DNA from 4 places in the Bacillus haynesii genome. Region 1 is predicted to be linked to each of the others. Evidence: riboswitches for the same ligand, from Rfam matches in the RefSeq annotation. Region 1 holds a riboswitch; each other region holds the start of a gene.

Region 1 (3,385 bases):
CGGCGTCCTGGATCATCGTTCCCATCGCACCGTCAAGGACGAGGATTTTTTTCTTCAGCTGGTCATTGATGTTAGACATTTGTCTTCTCCTTTTCTTTCTGGTGGATATATGCCGTCAGCTCGGCTGTTAAATCAGACCGCAAAAACGGTGTGATCAGATAAATGCCGTTGAACAGGTCGCACGCTGCATCAAGCAGGGAGCGGGCGATCGCGAGCCCTTCCTCGGCCTGTTTTTGTTTGTCGTTTCCTGCCAGCGCCATCTTTTCGCGGATTGAATCGGACAGCTTGATGCCGGGGATTTCGTTGTGGATGAATTCCGCATTGCGGCTGCTGGTCAGCGGCATGACGCCGATATAGATCGGTGTTTCAAGATGCCGCGTTTCCTCGTGGATTTTGATGAGCTGCTCCTCTGAATAGACGGGCTGAGAAATGAAATAGTCTGCGCCGCAGGCGATTTTTTTCTCAAGCCGTTTCACCGCTTTGTCAATGTGTCTGACATTCGGGTTGAAGGCGGCCGCCACTGAGAAATTCGTTTTCTTGCCGAGCGGTTTACCCGAATAGGACAAGCCTTCGTTAAACTGCTTGATCAGGCTGATCAAATCGAACGATGTCAGGTCATAGACGGAAGTCGCTCCCGGAAAGTCGCCGATCTTCGACGGATCGCCGGTAATCGCCAGCACGTCTGACAGCCCCAGAGTATCGAGGCCCATTAAATGGGACTGCAGGCCGATCAGGTTGCGGTCTCTGCATGTGATATGGATCAGCGACCTCATATCGAGGCGCTGTTTTAAGAGCGCGCCGCAGGCGACATTGCTGATCCTCGGTGTTGCAAGCGAGTTGTCCGCCAATGTCAGTGCATCGATTCCGGCTGATTTTAGCTCCTCTGCGGCGTGCAAAAATTTCTCAAAGTTTAATTGTTTTGGAGGATCGAGCTCGACGATAATGGACCGTTTCTGCTTGGCCAGATCGTCAAGAGCGGGCTCTGTCCTTTCGTTTTGAACGGCAAGCGCCGCTTTCTTTCTGATTTTCACGCGTTTTTCGGTGACTGGAGGAAGCCCCTTGACCGCCTCAGCCATCGCTCTGATGTGGTTCGGCGTCGTTCCGCAGCAGCCGCCGATGATCCGTGCGCCTTGATTGCGGAATTCCTCCGCGCTTTCCCTGAAATATTCATCATCCGTCTCATAAACAAGCCTGCCTTCGACAAGGGATGGGAGGCTGCTGTTCGGATAGACGGAAAGATAGGCGTCTTCTAAAAGCGGGACTTCTTCAAGCGCTCTGATCATATGATAAGGGCCGAGGCGGCAGTTGATGCCGACGACGTCTGCGCCGAGTGATGCCAGCTGCTTCAGACCGTCCACAAGCGGGGTTCCGTCCTGAAGAACGCCCTCTTCGTGCATCGAGACATTCAAAATGATCGGCAGCTCCGTTTCCTTTCTGGCAATCTTTAAAACTTCGCGCGCTTCTTCTAAATCATAATAGGTTTCGAGCAGAAGTCCGTCCGGCTGCTCATTTAACAGAAGATAGAGCTGTTCGCGGAAGCTTCTTTTAATGTCCTCGAGAGAATACGAGTTTTTGTTGAACGTCCGGATACCGCCGAGCGTACCGAGAACATAAGCAGAGCCGGCGGCGGAGCGGGCGAGACGGACCGCTTTTTCATTGATTTGTTTTGTTTCGTCTTCGAGTCCGTATCTGGACAGCTTGATGAAGTTTGCGCCGTACGTGTTCGTTTGAATGATGTCGGCACCGGCCTGTACATACGCTTCGTGGACGCGTCTCACTTCTTCGGGCTTGGAGATGTTCAGTTCCTCAAAACACCTGTCGATCCCATAGGAATACAGAAGCGTGCCCATTGCGCCGTCAGCGATTAACGTTTTGCTTTTTATATCCTCCAAAAAACCCATCGTTTTCCCCCTTAATCATTCTTGATAAACAAAAAAGTCTTCTGTGGAGCAGAAGACTTTTCATCGACATTTGTCCGTCTTCTTATCTTCCAAGCAGACTGCTTGCTGGATTTAGCACCTTGGTCATGAATATTCATTCACCGGTTGCTGAGGCTTCATCGGGCCAGTCCCTCTGCCTCTCTTGATAAGAACAGCTATTTAGTTTCTATTGATTACTTTTACTCAATTTACCGAAAATCGGGGGAATAATCAACAGTAAATTAAGAATTTATCGAAAATTTATAAATTGGACATCAATCGGCAGGTCGGCTTCCCTCACCATCGCGATGATTTGCTGAAGGTCGTCTTTATTTTTTCCGGTTACGCGGACTTGATCATCCTGCACTTGCGATTTAACTTTCAGACCCGATTTTTTTATCAGGTTATTGATTTTCTTTGCGTTTTCTTTATCGATGCCCTGAACTAACTTTCCGCGCTGTCTGACCGTGCCGCCTGAAGCGTTCTCGAGCTTTGAGTATTCGATGTTTTTCGTCGGGACGTTCCGCTTGATCAGTTTGCCGACAAGCACGTCTTTCAGCTGGTTCATTTTAAATTCGTCGTCTGATACGAGAACGAGCTCGTCTCCTTCGAGTGTGATGCTGCTTTTTGACCCTTTGAAATCATAGCGTGTGCCGATTTCCTTGAGAGCGGTCTGGATTGCGTTTTGAACTTCAGGCAGTTCAACCTTTGAGACGATATCAAATGAGCTTTCTTTCGCCATGTGAAAACCTCCATCCATTTTACTTATGAGTCAATTATAGTAGAATAAGGTGAAACTTCCAATATCGAGCGGTTTTGCCTGGCCGCGATCTGGCAATAATTTGAACATTGGAGGAATAATAAGTAAAAGAAAAACAGGCGGATAAGAAAGGAAGAAGCAGTATGAAACCAGGACAGCAGCTAACATTGAAAATAGATCATAAAGCCGATTACGGTTACTTTTTGACGGACGGCGATACGGCGGTCCTTCTGCATCAGAGCGAGATCACCGAGGATATTGAAGACAGAGAAGAGGTCGATGTCTTTTTGTATGTCGATCATGAAGATCGTTTGGCGGCTACGATGAGAAAGCCGATCATCAGCGCTGAACAGTACGGCTGGGTGGAAGTCGTTGATGCCGTCAGCGGAATGGGGGTTTTCGTCGATGTCGGGCTCTCGAAAGACGCCCTCGTCGCGACAGAGCATCTCCCGCCGTATGAATCAGTATGGCCGCAAAAAGGGGACAGGCTGTACTGTATGCTGAAAATCACGGGGCACGGAAGGATGTTTGCCAAACCGGCGCCGGAGGACAAGATCAGCGAGCTGTTTACCGAAGCTTCACCCGACCTGATGAATAAAGAACTCACCGGGACGATCTACCGCTTGATCGCATCGGGCTCTTTTATGATTTCTGAAGCCGGCATCAGAGGCTTCATCCATTCTTCTGAGCGAAAGGAAGAGCCGAG
Region 2 (3,385 bases), 2.1 Mb from region 1:
CGAGCTTCCTGAAGTGGGAGACGAAATCAAGGCGGACGAGCCTTTTGGCAGCGTTGAATCCGTAAAGACCGTTTCTGAGCTGTATGCCCCGATCAACGGAAAAGTGGTCGAAGTGAACGAAGATTTGGAAGACAGCCCTGAATTCGTCAACGAGTCTCCGTATGAAAAGGCATGGATGATTATTGTCGAGCCGTCTGATGCTTCTGAAATCGAAAATCTGATGACAGCCGAGCAATATGAGGACATGATAAAAGAAGACTAAGGATTATTCAGGATAGCTGTTCGTCGTTTGGATACTCTATATCAAGAGGGGGTGTCCAAATTGACGCTGAAAAAAGAACGTATTGATATTACAGAACATGTGGAAAGCCGATTAAAAAACGGTGGAACGCAGCTGTATCATGAAAATGAGCTGATCGGCCGAATGACCGGCAAGGATCAATACGAGTTGAAATCTGGATATTCATTCCAAGATGAAAAGTTTTACAAAATGGCGGATACCGTAAGCGGACCGGATGCTAAATATGTAGACTGTGATGACCACCAAGGCTGGTGTTAATCAAGTCAGGCGGTGAATATTCACTGCCTTTTTTTACAAGTAAATCTTTAAAGGTGATCCATATGCCGGAAAATGAAAAAGTCATGATTGTCGAAGGGAAATCAGATAAGCAAAAAGTGAAGCATGTCATCGAAGAGCCCGTGGACATCATTTGCACAAACGGAACGATCAGCCAGGCAAAACTCGATGAATTCGCCGAGACGCTGTTTGATAAAGACGTTTATATCCTGGTGGATGCCGATGAATCAGGCGAAAAGCTCCGCCGTCAGCTGAAGAGGGAGCTCCCCCAAGCTTCGCATCTATACATCGATAGAGTATACAAAGAAGTCGCTTCCGCCCCGAGTCAGCATGTTGCAGAAGTATTATTTCGTTCAAACATCCGGGTACATACAAAATATCTATTATAAAAAGTATTGAGGTGCGGTTCAACAGATGCAAGAACTTCAAGAAAAAGAGCTAAAACGGCTTGAGCATGAAACCTGTCTTCTATATGTATACACGCCGTTCTGCGGAACGTGTCAACTGGCCGGAAGAATGCTGGAAGTCGTTGATGAAATGATGAAGGACGTTCCTTTTTATAAAAACAATCTCAATTATTCCCCGTCATTTGCCAAGGAGCAGGAAATAGAAAGCGTTCCGTGTTTTATCCTTTACAAAAACGGGCGAGTCGTCAAAAAAGAATACGCTTTTCACTCCGTTTCCTACTTATATGATACGATTAAACAAAATGTTGTGGATTAAGGGCGGTTTTGACATATTTCTCGGGAAATAACCAGCAAAAACTTGTCGAGCAATTCCTAAAGGAACTCCTGCGGCAGACAGAGAATCTGTAAGTATGACCAATTTACAGGAGGTTATACAGTTGGAGAAAATGGGATTGATAGAAAGAGAGGACAAGGCTCTTTTTTTAAAACCTCTATTATCTACAACGGCTTTGCTGATTACGTTTCAAGGCGAGAAAGAAGCTTTTACGTTAGCGATCAACGAAAAAGGGGAAATGGAAAAATCTTCTCCTGTAGAAAAAGCTCATTTGACCTTTTTTGGAGAGCAAAGCGAGATTATTGACCTTCTACACGGTGACATTTCGTTGCAGCATCTCGTACAGCGCGGCACTGTTAAAGTTAAAGGCTCTTTCAGAGCTTTATTGAAGCTTGAAGCGATTTTATGGCTGACGGACGGCTTCTTTAAAAACAGCGATCTTTATTCATAGACTTATTAAAAATTTGAAAAATCGGCACATTCCGTGTATAAGTCAGACAGGGACGGGCGTTTGCGTTCGTCTCTTTTCGCCGTAGGCCGATTGTCTTAAGAAAAATAGTTGACAACTATTTTTCCGCATGATATCCTACTTTAAGAATTCCGATCATAATAATCAAAAAATAAATATATGTTTCTCTTATCCAGAGAGGTGGAGGGAAGTGCCCTATGAAACCCGGCAACCATCAACACGTGTTGAAATGGTGCCAATTCACGCGAAGCATTATGCTTTGAAAGATGAGAGAAAGGCCCAGACTATTCAAAAGCCTTTCTGCTCATGTGTGCAGAAAGGCTTTTTTCATTGTTTGATCAGGAATTTAGACAACTATGAGAATTGAGCAAGAAAGCAGGTGATGGCTTTTGATAAATCTTCAAAATGTTTCAAAGATTTATCGGTCAAAGCATGGAGATGTCAATGCTGTCCAAGATGTCACCCTTACGATTAAAAAAGGTGAAATCTTCGGAATTATTGGATATAGCGGAGCTGGAAAAAGCTCCTTGATCCGTCTCTTGAACGGACTTGAACAGCCGACTTCAGGTACGGTTGAAGTAGCCGGCAGAACAATCAGCGAGATCAAAGGGAAGAAGCTGAGGAATGCAAGGCAGGAAATCAGCATGATTTTCCAGCATTTCAACCTCTTGTGGTCAAGAACGGTGCGCGACAATATTGCGTTTCCGCTGGAGATCGCCGGTGTCAGCAAAGCAAAACGTCTGAAAAGAGTCGCTGAACTGATTAAGCTTGTCGGTCTTGAAGGCAAGGAAAACGCCTACCCTTCACAGCTTAGCGGAGGGCAAAAGCAGCGCGTCGGCATCGCACGGGCGCTCGCAAACAATCCGAAAGTTCTCTTATGCGATGAAGCGACATCAGCGCTTGATCCGCAGACGACTGACTCGATCCTGGGTCTTCTGTCCGATATCAATGAAAGGCTCGGGCTGACCATTGTCCTGATTACTCATGAAATGCATGTCATCAGGAAAATCTGCCACAGAGTGGCCGTCATGGAAAACGGAAAGGTCGTAGAAGAAGGCGATGTGCTGAACGTATTCCTCAAGCCGAAGGAAGAAATGACAAAGCGCTTTGTTCAGCAGGTAACAGAACCGGTGGAAACAAAGGAAACGCTGAAGCATTTCCTCGAAGAAACGACATCCGGACGGACGATCAAGCTCACCTTCGTCGGTGAAGCAGCCGAATCGCCGCTGATCACGCAGATCATTCGGAAGTTCAATGTTGAAGTCAACATCCTTCAAGGCAAAATCTCGCAAACTCAGGACGGCGCATACGGTTCATTGTTCATTCATGTCGACGGACATGAAAACGAGGTCAATGATGTGGTCGATTTCATCAAGAGCCGCCAGGTAGAAGCAGAGGTGATCACGAATGTTTGAAAAACTGTTTCCAAACGTAGATATGGAGCAGCTGTGGGAAGCTACGTATGAAACGATATATATGACAGGAATTTCCCTATTGTTTGCTTTTATCATCGGAGTGATTCTCGGTATGCTGCTGTATTTGACTTCAAAAGGAAACATTTGGCAGAACCGGGTCGTTAACGGTGTAATATCGGCAAT
Region 3 (3,385 bases), 440 kb from region 1:
CCGGAAAGGATGATCCCCTCTCCTTTTGAAAATCTCGTTATCTTTTTGCCGTTTGTTTCAAGAACGCGCCTGCCCAGTAAAAGGGCGCCTAGCGCGACAAACAGTCCGCCGTAGAGCGTTCCTTCCCCGACTGTCAAAACATGCGCCGCCACCAGAGGTCCGACAGCGTTTGCGACATTGTTCATGCCTGCTGAGAAGGCTTCAAAAAACCCGGTGATCAACAGAATGACCGCCAAAACCTTTGCTTTTTTTCCCGAGGCTGGACGTTTGATCGTTTTTTTCATGATTTTTGCCATCGCAAATGTAAACATAAAAGCGACGATTGGTACAATGACCCAAAATGAGACGATGACAAGCAAAGATTTCACATACAAAACCTGGTAAGCGACACCTACTCCGACAACAGATCCGACTGTCACTTCACTTGTCGAAAGCGGGATGCCAAGTACATTTGCGATAAAGAGCGACAGCGCCGCCGATCCGATAATAATGCAGACGATTTCGAGCGAAATCACCCGTTCAGGAATGATGCCTGAGCTGATCGTTTTCACGACGTTTCCGCCGCCGATGACGGCGCCCGAGAGAACGCCGGCTGCACAGATCAGAAGGGCATGAAACTTCTTTTTGACGGCTTCAGATCCGTAGGCGATTCCCATTGAAGCAGCTGCACCGCTCGCTCCGATATTCATCGCAAAAAACATGCTAAATAAAATGGCGGCAAGTTCCATGACTCATCTCCTTACTCGTGTAATCCGCATTCTGTTTTAGCCGATCCGTTCCAGCGGCCTGATCGAAGATCATCCATCGTAAAGGCCGGAGAGGTGCACGGAGCGCAGCCGATGCTCGGATAGCCTTGATCATGAAGCGGGTTGTATGGGAGATCGTGTTTTGTCACATATCTCCAAATATCCTTCCACGTCCAATGAATGAGCGGACAAACTTTGATGGACTTGAATTTTTCATCTTTGTTCAAAAAGTTCGTTTTGCTCCGCCCGGGCGATTGCTCGCGGCGCAGGCCTGACAGCCAAGCCGGGTAGCCTGATAGCGTCTCGCGGAGAGGAATGACCTTCCTCATTTCACAGCAGGAATTCGGAGCGGTCTTCCATAGTTCGTCCCCATATTCTTTCGCCTGCTCTTCGACGGTAAGCTCCGGTTTTTTCATGATAATCTGAAGGCCTGGATATCGTTCTTTGACAGCGTCGATCGTTTCATATGTTTCTTTAAAATGAAGCCCTGTATCAAGGAAAACGATGACTGCATCTTTTTTAACCTTATAAATCAAATCGATCAGGACGATCCCCTCAATTCCGAAGCTGCACGCATATACGAGCTGATCCCCGTAATGTCCGTACGCCCATTTCAGGACGGACAGCGCTCCTTTATAAGAGTCATCTTCCTGAAAAGAGATGTTTGGTTCCTCCCATGTGCTGTAAGTAAAAATTTTCGGTTCCCCCTTTTTTTTGCCAACAAAAAAACGGCTTCCAGCAGAAAAAAACTGTGAAAACCGCCTCTAGTTTGTCTAGTCAGCTATTTCAATCTTATTTTTTCATTTTTTTCGATTTGAATGACTTTGCCGTCCTGAACAACGAATGTGATCGATCCGTAATTCATGTCTTTCAGCATGTCTTTCATTTTGATGATCACCTTTTCAAGCTGTTCATCTGTCTTCACTTCTAGCTCCTCCTCTGCCCCTTAAAAATTAAAATCTTTCTTCCAATTTTGAAAGAAAGACGAGGAACTCCGCTATTCCTTATCTCTCAAAATGAGGGCATTTTGCTGGAAGTAGCACCTTACGCATCACACGCAGGTTGCCGGGTTTCATCGGACCAGTCCCTCCACCGCTCTTGATAAGTTTGCTTTTGTTATTTTAAAATTTTAGCACAATTCGAATAAAAGTCAACCCGACTTTTTTTATAGGATTAATAAAAAATAAAAATAATCCGATTTTACTATTTTGAAATCTGCAAAAAGGCGCAAAAAAAGCCGTTCTCCCATTAGGAGAATACGGCTTTGGTCATCAGTCCATCCAAGACTTGCTTTCAGGATTCGCCTTCCATTCTTTCAGTTTGGCGGCATCCTGTTCGCTGATATATCCACCGGCAAGCGCAGCCTCTGTCAACGTATCATAATCAGTTAGCGTGTAATATTCAACGCCCGCTTCGCTGAAGGCGGCGGCGGCTTTTGGAAGCCCGTAAGTGAAAATGGCGGCGACGCCGAGCACTTCACATCCCGCCTCTGTAAGGGCGGCGGCTGCTTCAAGGACGCTTCCGCCCGTTGAAATTAAATCTTCGATCACAACGACTTTCTGTCCTTTTACAACGGCTCCTTCAATTTGGTTTCCTTTGCCGTGCGCCTTCGGTTTGCTTCTGACGTAGCACATCGGCAGGCTCAGTCTGTCAGCGGCAAGCGCGGCATGGGGGATTCCCGCGGTTGCCGTACCGGCGATCATTTCGGCTTCGGGAAATTTGTCTTGAATCAGTCCGGCAAGCCCTGAAGCTATATCATGCCTTACTTCCGGATATGAAAGCGTCAAACGGTTGTCGCAGTAGATGGGCGACAGGATGCCGCTCGCCCATGTAAACGGCTCATTCGGGCGCAGGAAAACTGCTTTGATTTTTAATAAATGGTTTGCAATGTCTGTTTTCATGCCTTGGTTCCCTCCCACTCATGTCCTATTCTTCTGTAGGCTGACACAGGATCTTCCGCCTGTGTAATCGAACGGCCGACAACGATCGCCGATACGCCTTTTTCCCGTGCGTATGACGGCGTCGCCACCCGGACCTGGTCGTTGTTTTTGTCATCTGCCATGCGAATTCCGGGTGTCACGGTCAGAAAACCTAAAGACACAGCCCGGTAAATGTGTTCGGCTTCATGAACGGAGCAGACGACGCCGTCAAGTCCGCTTTCTTCAGCCAACTTGCTGTAGTGAACAACTGCATCGAGAAGCGGTGTTTCAATCAGCAGTTCACGCTGAAGCATTTCTGAAGACGTGCTTGTCAGCTGGGTCACGGCAATTAATGAAGGGCGTTTTTGGCCTGCCGGAGTCCCCGCTTCAAGGCCTTCAAGCGCCGACTCCATCATTTGTTTTCCTCCTGCTGCGTGCACATTGACAAGACTGACGCCAAATCCCGCCAGCCTTTTCATCGCCTTATATACGGTCGTTGGAATGTCGTGGCACTTTAGATCGAGGAAAATGCGGCAGCCGCGCTCCTGCAACTTTTCAAGGATGGCAGGTCCTTCTTGATAAAAAAGCTCCATGCCCACCTTAACGAATAGCTCTTCCTCTTGAAACCGGTCCAAAAACGCATATGTTTCCTGTGCTGATGCAAAATCAAGCGCGATGATGGGCGGCGTATGTTTCATCCTTCCAGCTCCTTCCGACACA
Region 4 (3,385 bases), 240 kb from region 1:
AACCTGAAGATGATCTGCCTCGGAGTCGCTCCCATTGCTTCAGCAGCTTCAATGACTCCCGGATCGACTTCAAGCAGAGAGTTCTCAACGAGCCTAGCGATGTAAGGCCCAGCATAAAAAGTCAGGGGAACAATCGCTGCCGTTGTGCCGATGGACGTCCCCACAATCAGCCTTGTCACCGGAATTAAAGCAACCATCAAAATGATAAACGGGACGGACCGGAAAATGTTAATGATCATATTGACAACCGTAAAAACTGCCGGATTTTCAAGCAGATGCCCCTTCCTTGTGACAACCAGCAAAATGCCGAGCGGAATGCCGATCACGCTTGAAAATAAAAGCGAAAAAACTGTCATTTGAATCGTTTGAACCAGTGCGTCAATGATTTGGTCATATGTAACAAGCATGCTTATACCTCCCTGATGCGAATGTTTTCTCTGCGTATATATTCGAGCGCGCGCCCGATTTCACCATCTTCCCCCTGCAGTTCGACCGTCATGCTGCCAAACGGAATTCCCTGAAGCTCTGTAATCGTTCCGTGCAGAATGTTGACTTCTACGTCAAATCGCTTTGCCACTTGAGAAAGAAAAGGCTTCCCAGAAGATTCACCGACAAATTGAAGCTGGTAAAGGTGCTTCACATTTAATTTTTGAATCGATTCAGGTATCTCGTGGTCGATGGCTGATTTGACAAAGCTTTTCGCCGTTTCGGTTTCCGGCGCGGAAAATACGTCAAACACACTACCTGATTCAATAATTCTTCCTTTTTCAATGACCGCGACTTTGTCGCAGATTTCTTTTGCCACATTCATTTCATGGGTGATTAACAGTATCGTGATGTTATATTGTTCGTTGACGCGCTTCAGCAGCTTCAAAATATCGCCGGTCGTCTGCGGATCAAGCGCGGATGTCGCTTCATCGCAGAGCAGAACTTCCGGATTTGTCGCCAGCGCCCGGGCAATGCCGACGCGCTGCTTTTGGCCGCCCGAAAGCTGATCCGGATAATCGCGGGCTTTATCCTCAAGCCCGACAAAACGGAGCAGCTCCGTCACTTTTTGCTTTATTTCGGCTTTCGGCGTTTTGACAAGCGCGAGCGGCTCTGCGACATTAGCAAAAATCGTTTTTGAATTTAGCAGGTTAAAATGCTGAAATACCATGCCGATCTTCCTTTTTACAGTGCGAATCTCTGCTTTCGACAAGGACATTAAGTCTCTTCCGCCGACGAAAACCTTTCCGGCCGTCGGTTTTTCAAGGAAGTTCACACAGCGGATCAGCGTGCTTTTCCCTGCACCGCTGAATCCGATGACGCCGTATATTTCCCCTTTATCCACATGAAGGTCGACTCCATTGAGCGCATGGACCTTCTGTCCGCCACTTTCATAGACCTTTTCAACGCCTTCAAATGTAATCATGATGATCTTCCTCCTCTTTTTGGCTAACAAAAAAGGCTTCTTCTTAAAAATAAGAAGAAGCCTTTGACGACACAAAGTAAATAGAGTGGGTCCGCTCTCTTCTTATCTTCCAAGCCCGTACGGCTTGTTGGATGTGGCACAGTATTCTGCTGTTTGCAGAACCCGCTGCCGAGGTTTCTCAGGGCCAATTCCCTCCGCCTCTCTGAATAAGAAGTGTTGTTGCATGAAGTTTTACCTAACTTTACAGCTTCTTTGAAATGTTGTCAATCAGATTCGTGAAAATTTCAAAAACTCTCTTTTCAATGCTTTATTTCTCACCCTGATCATTAAATTTCACTTTTTTTAAAAAAATTGTGTTTAGCAGTTGTAATTTCGCTTAAACACTGGTAAAGTAAAGGTAATTATTTTTGTTCGAACTATCTTTAAGAAGAAAGTTTTGTAAGAGTTTTCGTCTTGGAAGTTTGTTTTAGAGCAAGAATAGTGAATTTAAGCGTTATCGCTTTAGGAGGAAATTTCATGCTAGAAGGTAAAGTAAAATGGTTTAACTCTGAAAAAGGTTTCGGATTCATCGAAGTTGAAGGACAAGACGATGTATTCGTTCATTTCTCTGCTATTCAAGGCGAAGGCTTCAAAACTTTGGAAGAAGGCCAATCTGTATCTTTCGAAATCGTTGAAGGAAACCGCGGACCACAAGCTGCTAACGTAACAAAAGCGTAAGCTGTGAACCGCTGATCTTCATACAGGACTGCTGACCGAATGTCAGCAGTCTTTTTATATTTTAAAAAAGCCTCACGCCCGGAAACCGGCGTGAGGCTTTTTTTGAGAATACCGCTTATGAAGCAATGTCTCTTTTTGTGAATACACCAAAAGCGAGCACATGAAAAACGAGAAAATAGACAGCGAGCACCACAATCGAGAATCCCAGCGTCATATCTGAAACAAGCGGAGATCCGTCAAAGTATTGAGTGAGATCAGTGTTGGCAAATAAGATGTATTTCACCCATTCAAATTTCGTCGCAAGCAAGTTTGTCACCGTTCCGCCCATTGCCAAAAGAAAAATTGAAATACCTACGGCAAGCGAGCTGTTTCTGAAAACCGTTGAAATCATAAAGGCCATAGTCGCCATCATCAGAAGCGAAATTGAATTCAGCAAATAGCTGCCGGCCAAGTGCAGCAGCAGGCTTTTTTCTTCAACTGTTCCATCGGTGTACGCCAAGTGAACCTGGCTGCCGTCGCCTGTCCCGAATAAAGCAAGGCCTGTGATACCCGCGCATGCGAACAGAATGAAAAGCAAAGCCAATGCAAAAAGCAGGACTGTAAAATATTTTGCCAGCAGAATTTTAAAGCGGCTGATCGGCCTGATGACAAGCAGCTTCACCGTTCCCCAGCTGAATTCATTCGCAACGATTCCCGCCGCCACCGTGATCACAAACAGACCGGCGAGGGGAATGATGCTGCTCGCGTCGCTGATGAACGACAGGGCCGAATAGTCCCCGTCTTCCGGCAAATCGTGCTTGATTCGATACTCATTAATGGCGGTCGACCGTTCATAGCTTTTTTCAAGTGCCGGATTATTGACCCCTTTAAGTTGTTCTTTCATATCTTTATTTTCTTGCATCAATTCTTTTTTCCAGTCCGGGTTTTGGTCTGTCTCTCCGATCGTCTTTGCGAGAACGCCCAGCCCGATGGCAGATAACAGCAAAATCCCGATCATGACGTATGTGCCTTTTCGATTAAAAATTTTGATCCATTCATTTACGATGAGATTAAACATGCTGAGCTTCCTCCTTATCAGCGGTGATTTCCAGGAACCGGTCTTCCAGCGATTTGTTCACGGCCTTCACTTCATATAGGCGGACACCGCTGTCTGTCAAGTGTTTGATCAAATCAGGCACTTCATCCTTTTGAAGGCTGAGCTCTATCCCGCCTTCCGCTTCGTCAACCTTCACCTTTCTGAAAGCAGCCGCTTCCCGC

The links. A riboswitch is a leader RNA that binds a small molecule or an ion and turns the genes downstream of it on or off. The one in region 1 is predicted to bind S-adenosylmethionine.
Region 2: it holds a riboswitch for S-adenosylmethionine, as region 1 does, so the genes downstream of both, metN (methionine ABC transporter ATP-binding protein MetN) here and H2R00_RS09055 (bifunctional homocysteine S-methyltransferase/methylenetetrahydrofolate reductase) in region 1, are expected to answer to the same signal.
Region 3: it holds a riboswitch for S-adenosylmethionine, as region 1 does, so the genes downstream of both, H2R00_RS06735 (YezD family protein) here and H2R00_RS09055 (bifunctional homocysteine S-methyltransferase/methylenetetrahydrofolate reductase) in region 1, are expected to answer to the same signal.
Region 4: it holds a riboswitch for S-adenosylmethionine, as region 1 does, so the genes downstream of both, H2R00_RS10215 (methionine ABC transporter ATP-binding protein) here and H2R00_RS09055 (bifunctional homocysteine S-methyltransferase/methylenetetrahydrofolate reductase) in region 1, are expected to answer to the same signal.

Annotation. Positions count from the first base shown of each region.
Region 1 covers NZ_CP059494.1:1,811,860-1,815,244, reverse strand. The annotation lists gene metH (methionine synthase) at 1-79, opposite strand, end outside; gene H2R00_RS09055 (bifunctional homocysteine S-methyltransferase/methylenetetrahydrofolate reductase) at 72-1,901, opposite strand; SAM riboswitch class I at 1,981-2,092, opposite strand; gene H2R00_RS09050 (YajQ family cyclic di-GMP-binding protein) at 2,170-2,661, opposite strand; partial or broken gene H2R00_RS09045 (CvfB family protein) at 2,803-3,385, shown strand, end outside.
Region 2 covers NZ_CP059494.1:3,900,230-3,903,614, forward strand. The annotation lists gene gcvH (glycine cleavage system protein GcvH) at 1-262, shown strand, start outside; gene H2R00_RS19255 (YusG family protein) at 323-559, shown strand; gene H2R00_RS19260 (toprim domain-containing protein) at 622-966, shown strand; gene H2R00_RS19265 (thioredoxin family protein) at 992-1,300, shown strand; gene H2R00_RS19270 (SCP2 sterol-binding domain-containing protein) at 1,422-1,769, shown strand; SAM riboswitch class I at 1,953-2,060, shown strand; gene metN (methionine ABC transporter ATP-binding protein MetN) at 2,177-3,202, shown strand; gene H2R00_RS19280 (methionine ABC transporter permease) at 3,195-3,385, shown strand, end outside.
Region 3 covers NZ_CP059494.1:1,368,532-1,371,916, forward strand. The annotation lists gene H2R00_RS06725 (sulfate permease) at 1-728, opposite strand, end outside; gene H2R00_RS06730 (phosphoadenylyl-sulfate reductase) at 740-1,441, opposite strand; gene H2R00_RS06735 (YezD family protein) at 1,528-1,644, opposite strand; SAM riboswitch class I at 1,748-1,854, opposite strand; gene pyrE (orotate phosphoribosyltransferase) at 2,018-2,647, opposite strand; gene pyrF (orotidine-5'-phosphate decarboxylase) at 2,644-3,363, opposite strand; gene H2R00_RS06750 (dihydroorotate dehydrogenase) at 3,332-3,385, opposite strand, start outside.
Region 4 covers NZ_CP059494.1:2,056,448-2,059,832, forward strand. The annotation lists gene H2R00_RS10210 (methionine ABC transporter permease) at 1-407, opposite strand, end outside; gene H2R00_RS10215 (methionine ABC transporter ATP-binding protein) at 410-1,411, opposite strand; SAM riboswitch class I at 1,511-1,624, opposite strand; gene cspB (cold shock-like protein CspB) at 1,928-2,128, shown strand; gene H2R00_RS10225 (ABC transporter permease) at 2,244-3,185, opposite strand; gene H2R00_RS10230 (ABC transporter ATP-binding protein) at 3,178-3,385, opposite strand, start outside.